One region of the Streptomyces hazeniae genome, then DNA from elsewhere that is predicted to be linked to it. Evidence: riboswitches for the same ligand, from Rfam matches in the RefSeq annotation. Region 1 holds a riboswitch; the other holds the start of a gene.

Region 1 (3,396 bases):
CGGTCTTGACGATGACGACCTTCATGCCGGCCATCACGGCGCTGGCGGCGTTGGTGCCGTGTGCGGAGGACGGGATGAGGCAGACGTCGCGCTGGTCGTCGCCGTTGGCGCGGTGGTAGGCGCGGACGGCGAGGAGACCGGCGAGTTCGCCCTGGGAGCCGGCGTTGGGCTGGATGGAGACCTTGTCGTAGCCGGTGACCTCGGCGAGGCGCTCCTCGAGTTCGCGGATCAGGGTGAGGTAGCCCTCGGCCTGGTCGGCGGGCGCGAAGGGGTGCAGTCCGCCGAACTCGGGCCAGGTCACCGCCTCCATCTCGGTGGTGGCGTTCAGCTTCATGGTGCACGAGCCCAGCGGGATCATGCCGCGGTCCAGCGCGTAGTCGCGGTCGGCCAGGCGGCGCAGGTAGCGCAGCAGCGACGTCTCCGAGCGGTGCTCGTGGAAGACCGGGTGGGTCAGGTACTCGTCGGTGCGCAGCAGGTCCCGGGGCAGGGCGTCCGTGACGGCGCCGTCGAGCTCCTCCACGTCGGCCTGCACCCCGAACGCGTCCCACACGGCGGTGAGCTGCTCACGGGTGGTGGTCTCGTCGCACGCCATGCCGACGTGGTCGGCGTCGACGTGGCGGATGTTCACCCCGGCCTCGCGGGCCCGCTCGACGATCTCGGCGGCGCGGCCGGGCACCCGGGCGGTGACGGTGTCGAAGAACGTGCCGGTCGTGACCTCGACGCCGCCGTCGCTCAGGCCGCGGGCGAGCAGGGTCGCGTAGCGGTGGGTGCGGCGGGCGATCGCGGCGAGGCCGTCGGGACCGTGGTGGACGGCGTACATGCCGGCCATGACGGCGAGCAGCACCTGCGCGGTGCAGATGTTGCTGGTGGCCTTCTCACGGCGGATGTGCTGTTCGCGGGTCTGGAGGGCGAGGCGGTACGCCTGGGTGCCGTCGGCGTCCTTGGAGACGCCGACCAGACGGCCGGGCAGGCTGCGGGCGAACGTGTCGCGGACGGCCATGTAGCCGGCGTGCGGGCCGCCGAAGCCCATGGGCACGCCGAAGCGCTGGCTGGAGCCGACGGCGATGTCCGCGCCCAGGTCGCCCGGCGAGGTCAGCAGGGTGAGGGCGAGCAGGTCGGCGGCGACGGTGACGATCGCGCCCAGGCCGTGCGCCTGCTCGATCACGGAACGGTGGTCCCGCACGGCGCCGGAGGCGCCGGGGTACTGGAGCAGCAGGCCGAAGACGCCGCGCTCGGCGACCTCGGCGGGGATGCCGTCGGTCAAGTCGGCGACGACGACCTCGACGCCGGTGGGTTCGGCGCGGGTCCGGAGCACGGCGACGGTCTGCGGCAGGCAGTCCGCGTCGACGAGGAAGACGCCCTTCTTGACCTTGCCCACGCGTCGCGCGAGTGCCATGGCCTCGGCGGCGGCGGTGGGCTCGTCCAGCAGCGACGCACCGGAGGTGGGCAGGCCGGTGAGGTCGGCGACGACGGTCTGGAAGTTCAGCAGCGCCTCGAGGCGACCCTGGGAGATCTCCGGCTGGTAGGGGGTGTAGGCGGTGTACCAGGCCGGGTTCTCCATCACGTTGCGGAGCACCACGGGCGGGGTGAAGGTGCCGTAGTACCCCAGCCCGATCATCGAGGACAGCACGCTGTTGCGCCGGGCCAGGTCGCGCAGCTCGGCCAGGACTTCGGCCTCGGTGCGCCCCTCGGGGAGCTGGAGCCGGTCGGTGCTCTTGATGACGTCGGGCACTGCGGCGGCTGTGAGTTCGTCGAGCGAGGCGTATCCGAGATGCGCGAGCATCTTGGCCTGCGCGCCGTGGTCGGGTCCGACGTGGCGCTGTTCGAAGGGCGTGCCGCGCTCGAGCTCGGCGAGGGAGATGCGGTTGTCGGTCATCTGCGGGGGCCTCCTGGTCGTGAGCGACCTGCGAGGGGCACCACGGCCGGTGCCCGGACGGCCTCCCCCTCTGTCATCGCAACCTGAGAGCTTCACCCGGCAGGGCCTTTGGGGGCAGCCGGGCTTTCACCGTCGGTGAGGGGGAGCCCCTGGCACGGGTCCGTGGCCCACCCTGCTTTCCAGAGTGACCTCGTCCGTACGGTACGTGAGCCTGAGAGATTCCGGGGAGGAGTTGCTCCTTCGGCGCCTCCGGCGCTGCCGCCGGAGAGCTCTCCCGCACGGGGTCGACAGCCTTCGCCCCGAGCGTACCAGCGAGGGGCCGGAAGGGAACGGGCGCGGCTCTCGAGTGGCCGTCGCGGGCGAAGTGGCCAATCGTTGGGAGGGGGCCCGTGCAGTGTGCGAGCAGCTGGAGGCAGCGTGCAGACGGACATCGACCCGCGGAGCCTGATAGGCCGCAGAGCGTTCGACCGTGACGGACTCAAGATCGGCACCGTGGACGAGGTCTACCTGGACGATGCGACCGGGGAGCCCGAGTGGGCGGCGGTGCGCACGGGTCTGTTCAGCCGGGACGCGTTCGTGCCGCTGGAGCCGAGCCTGCTGGACGGCGAAGTGCTGCGGGTGCCGTTCGAGCGGGCTCTGATCAAGGACGCGCCGGACTTCGGTGTGGGCCGCCACCTGTCGCCCGAGCAGGAACTCCAGCTCTACCACCACTATGGCCTGGACGTGCCTTCCGCTCCCGGCCAGCCGGCCGTGCCGCCGGACCGGGACTTCGGCCGGATCGCCGGTTCGGAGGGCTGACCGGCCGCGGAGGGCCTCGCCTCCAGCGGCGGCTCGTCCTCGGAGGCGGAGTGGTCCGCGGGCGGCGGGCCGGGCACGAGCATGGGCGGGTCGGTCGCGGTCAGCTCCGGGTCGTCGACGGCAAAGGTGCGGACGGGTCCGGGCGGCGAGCCGGGCTGTTCGAAGCGGACGGTGACCCGGCCGACGCCGCTGCCCTGCACCCAGCCGGGGCCGTGGGCCGGGTGGTGGACGTCGAGGCCCGGCAGCCACCGGCGCGACCGCTCCCCGGACGCCTGGGTCGCTCCGCCGTCCGCCGCGCCGCCGGGGCGGGCCGGGGCGCCGTGGTCACCGCCCGGGTCCGGCACGTCACCGCCCTCCGCCTCGGCGGAGGCGGCGGCCTGGGCGAACAGGTCCTCCTGGGTGTAGTCGGCGAGGCCGCTGACCCCGACGCCGAGGAGGCGCACCCCTGCCGTGGTGTCGATGCCCTCGAGCAGTCTGGCCGCGGCGGCGCGGACGACGGCGGGGTCGTCGGTCGGTCCGCGCAGCGTCTCGGAACGGGTGAGGGTGGAGAAGTCGTAGCTGCGCACCTTCACGACCACGGTGCGGCCGGAGCGGCCGGCCTCCCGCAGCCGGTGCACGCAGCGGCCGGCGAGGCGCGCCACCTCGGTCTGCACGCGCGTGCGGTCGGTGAGGTCGACGTCGTAGGTGTCCTCGACGGACACCGATTTCGCGTCCCGCTCGGC
Region 2 (3,396 bases), on a different contig from region 1:
GACATCTGGAGTCCTGGGTCCTTCCGGGGAAAGGGCGGTGCTCGGCGGGGGAGCCCGGTGCGGGCCTCAGCTGCCCGAGGTGAAGGAGGCGTACTCGTCGGCGGAGAGCAGGTCCTCCGGCTCGCCGTCGAGCTTCACCTTGAACAGCCAGCCACCCTCGAAGGGAGCGGAGTTCACCAGCGACGGGTCGTCCACGACGTCCTGGTTGATCTCGGTGATCTCGCCGGTGACGGGGGCGTACAGGTCGCTGACCGACTTCGTCGACTCCAGCTCGCCGCAGGTCTCGCCCGCGGACACGGTGTCGCCGACCTCGGGGAGCTGCACGTACACGACGTCGCCGAGCGCGTCGGCGGCGTGCGAGGTGATCCCGACCGTCGAGACGCCGTCCTCGGCGTCCGACAGCCACTCGTGCTCCTTGCTGTAACGCAGCTGCTGGGGGTTGCTCATGGTGCGATTCTCCTGGAAGGACGCTGTGTGCGGGCGGAAGGGTGCGGATGCTGAGACGGGGGCAGGGCCGCGCGCTGCGGCCCGGCGCTCACTTCTCGCGCTTGTAGAACGGCAGCGCGACGACGTCGTACGGCTCGTGGCTGCCGCGGATGTCCACCGCGACGCCCTCGGTGCCGGACTCGGCGTGCGCCGCGTCCACGTAGGCGATCGCGACGGGCTTGCCCAGCGTGGGGGAGGGCGCCCCGGAGGTGACCTCGCCGATCACCGTACCGTCGGCGGCGGAGACCACCGGGTACCCGGCGCGCGGCACCCGGCGGCCGGTCGCGACCAGGCCGACGAGCTTGCGCGGCGGCGCGGTCTCGGCCTGCTTCGCGGCGGCCTCCAGCGGCTCGCGGCCCACGAAGCGGCCCTCGTTCGTCGTCTTCTCGAACTTCACGATCCGGCCCATGCCGGCGTCGAACGGGGTGGTGGAGGTCGTCAGCTCGTTGCCGTACAGCGGCATGCCGGCCTCCAGGCGGAGGGTGTCGCGGCAGCTCAGCCCGCACGGCACCAGCCCGGCCTCCTGGCCCGCGGCCGTCAGCGCCTGCCACACGGTCACCGCGTCGGTGGTGGAGACGAACAGCTCGAAGCCGTCCTCGCCGGTGTAGCCGGTGCGTGCGATGAGCGCCTGCACCCCGGCCACGGTGCCGGGCAGCCCGGCGTAGTACTTCAGGCCGTCCAGGTCGGCGTCGGTGACCCGGCCGAGGATGCCCGCGGACTCGGGACCCTGCACGGCGATCAGCGCGTACGCGTCCCGGTCGTCGCGCACGGCCGCGTCGAAACCGGCCTGGCGGGCGACGAGCGCGTCCAGCACGGTCTGCGCGTTCGAGGCGTTGGCGACGACCATGAACTCCGCCTCGCCGGTGCGGTAGACGATCAGGTCGTCGAGGATGCCGCCGTTCTCGTCGCAGATGTGGGTGTAGCGGGCCCGGCCGGTCTTGAGCTTCGACAGGTACCCGACCAGCGCGTAGTCCAGCAGCTCCCCGGCCTGCGGTCCGGTGACGGTGATCTCGCCCATGTGGGAGAGGTCGAACAGCCCGGCGCGGGTGCGCACCGCCTGGTGCTCGTCACGCTCGCTGCCGTAGCGCAGCGGCATGTCCCAGCCCGCGAAGTCGGTCATGGTCGCACCGAGCTCGCGGTGCACGGCGTCGAGCGCGGTCGTGCGCGGCGGGGTACCGGAAGTCGTGCTCATGTGGGGCTCCCAAGGCTGGTGACACGGATGTCCTCCCCATCTGTCATCGGAACCTGAGAGGTTCGCCACGAGCCCGGCAGGGCGGCGGCTTGCACCTTGGGTGGGGCTGCGGCGGCACGCCGCGGCCCGCTTTTCAGATCTGCCTCGTCCTGCGCGGTATCGGGGCCTGAGAGATTCAAGGGAGGATCTTGCTCCTTCGGCGTCCCGACCCGTGTGCCCAGCGGACCACGGGCGGGAACTCTCCCGCGCGGATTCAAGCGGCCGGTATGGAGTTCGGGGGCCATCATTGCACGCCCCCGCCCACGGTGACCCCTGCGGGCGCGGACCGATCGCTCCGCGCCCGCCCGGCACCTTGCCGCGACCGCGAGGGGTGGCCGCGCCGCCACGCCCCGCCACGGGGCGGCGGGTTCCGGGGGGGGGCGTGTGGCCCGCGCACGTGCGTCGCCGGTCACGCAGGACCGCTCGGTGGCCCCTGCGGACGGGATCCGCGAGCCGGCCCGTGTCCCGCAGGTCGGGCATGCCCGGGAATCTCCTTGCCGCTCGTTACCTATTCTTGACACTCTCTGGGGGTATGCCGCCTACGAGCGCCGCGCGTCAGCGGCACGGGGAAGGGGAGGCCGCGGGTGGAGAGTCTGCGCAGCGCAACTGCGACGGCGGTGGGGGCCGGGGTTCCGGCGCCGGTGGTGCCCGCGGCCGCCGGCCGCGACCTCCGTGGGACGGCCGAGGGCGGCACGCTCCGCTTCCCGTCGGGCGACCTGGTCGTCGTGTCCGGTCTGCCCGGCAGCGGGAAGTCCACGCTGATCGCCCGCACCGTCGTCGGCACCGGGGCGGTGGCCCGCATCGACTCCCAGGACACCAGGGAGCGCTGGCAGCGGCGGCTGCCGCAGCGGCTGCCGTACGGGCTCTACCGGCCCTTCGCCCGCGCCGCGCACTACGCCGGGTTGCGGCGTTCGCTGGCCTCCGGCGGCAGTGTGGTGGTGCACGACTGCGGCACGCAGAGCTGGGTGCGGCGCTGGCTGGCGGCCGACGCGCGGCGCCGTGGTCGCGGCCTGCACCTCGTGGTGCTCGACGTGCCGCCGCCCGTCGCGCTCGCCGGGCAGACCGAGCGCGGCCGCACGGTCTCGCGCTACGCCTTCGCCCGCCACCGGCGGGCCCTGGGCCGCCTGCTCGCCGACGTGGAGGCCGGGCGCCTCCCGGAGGGCTGCGCCTCCGTGGTCCTCCTGGACCGCGACGCCGCGGCGGCCCTTCTCTCGGTCGCCTTCGAATAGCCCCGCTCCGGCCCGGGGCCCCGGCAGGAGTCGGCGCCCGCGCAGCACGTGGCCCGCCGTCCCCGGAAGGGGCGGCGGGCCACGTACGAGGACACTGTGCGGCGCGTCCCGGCGGAGGAGTCGGGCTCTTACTCCTGGGGGAGCAGCTCCTGCTCCGCGTCGCCGGGGAGCATCTCCAGTTCGGCGTCGCCCGGGGCGAGACGGTTCTCCGCGAGCTGCGGGCCCTCCTCCTGGGCGTCCTGCTCGTCGCGCTGGGCGTTCGGCGCGGCGTCCTGCGGCTGCGACAGGCCGTTCATGTCCGGGGCGGGCAGCTCGCCGTCCGCGACGACGGCGGCCATCACGTTGACGGTGGCCCGGACGGTGGCCTCCGCCTCCTTGGCGATGCGGCGCTGGTTGCCGGACTCGGCGGCCTGCAGCAGCTCGTCGACCTGGGCCTCCAGCGCGACGGCG

The links. A riboswitch is a leader RNA that binds a small molecule or an ion and turns the genes downstream of it on or off. The one in region 1 is predicted to bind glycine.
Region 2: it holds a riboswitch for glycine, as region 1 does, so the genes downstream of both, gcvT (glycine cleavage system aminomethyltransferase GcvT) here and gcvP (aminomethyl-transferring glycine dehydrogenase) in region 1, are expected to answer to the same signal.

What each region holds. Positions count from the first base shown of each region.
Region 1 is NZ_JAVREQ010000044.1:5,127-8,522, forward strand. It holds gene gcvP (aminomethyl-transferring glycine dehydrogenase) at 1-1,876, opposite strand, end outside; glycine riboswitch at 2,066-2,163, opposite strand; gene RM572_RS27985 (PRC-barrel domain-containing protein) at 2,294-2,674, shown strand; gene RM572_RS27990 (DNA polymerase IV) at 2,587-3,396, opposite strand, start outside.
Region 2 is NZ_JAVREQ010000030.1:17,858-21,253, reverse strand. It holds gene glyA (serine hydroxymethyltransferase) at 1-5, opposite strand, end outside; gene gcvH (glycine cleavage system protein GcvH) at 67-447, opposite strand; gene gcvT (glycine cleavage system aminomethyltransferase GcvT) at 536-1,678, opposite strand; glycine riboswitch at 1,823-1,934, opposite strand; gene RM572_RS25230 (AAA family ATPase) at 2,302-2,946, shown strand; gene RM572_RS25225 (hypothetical protein) at 3,075-3,396, opposite strand, start outside.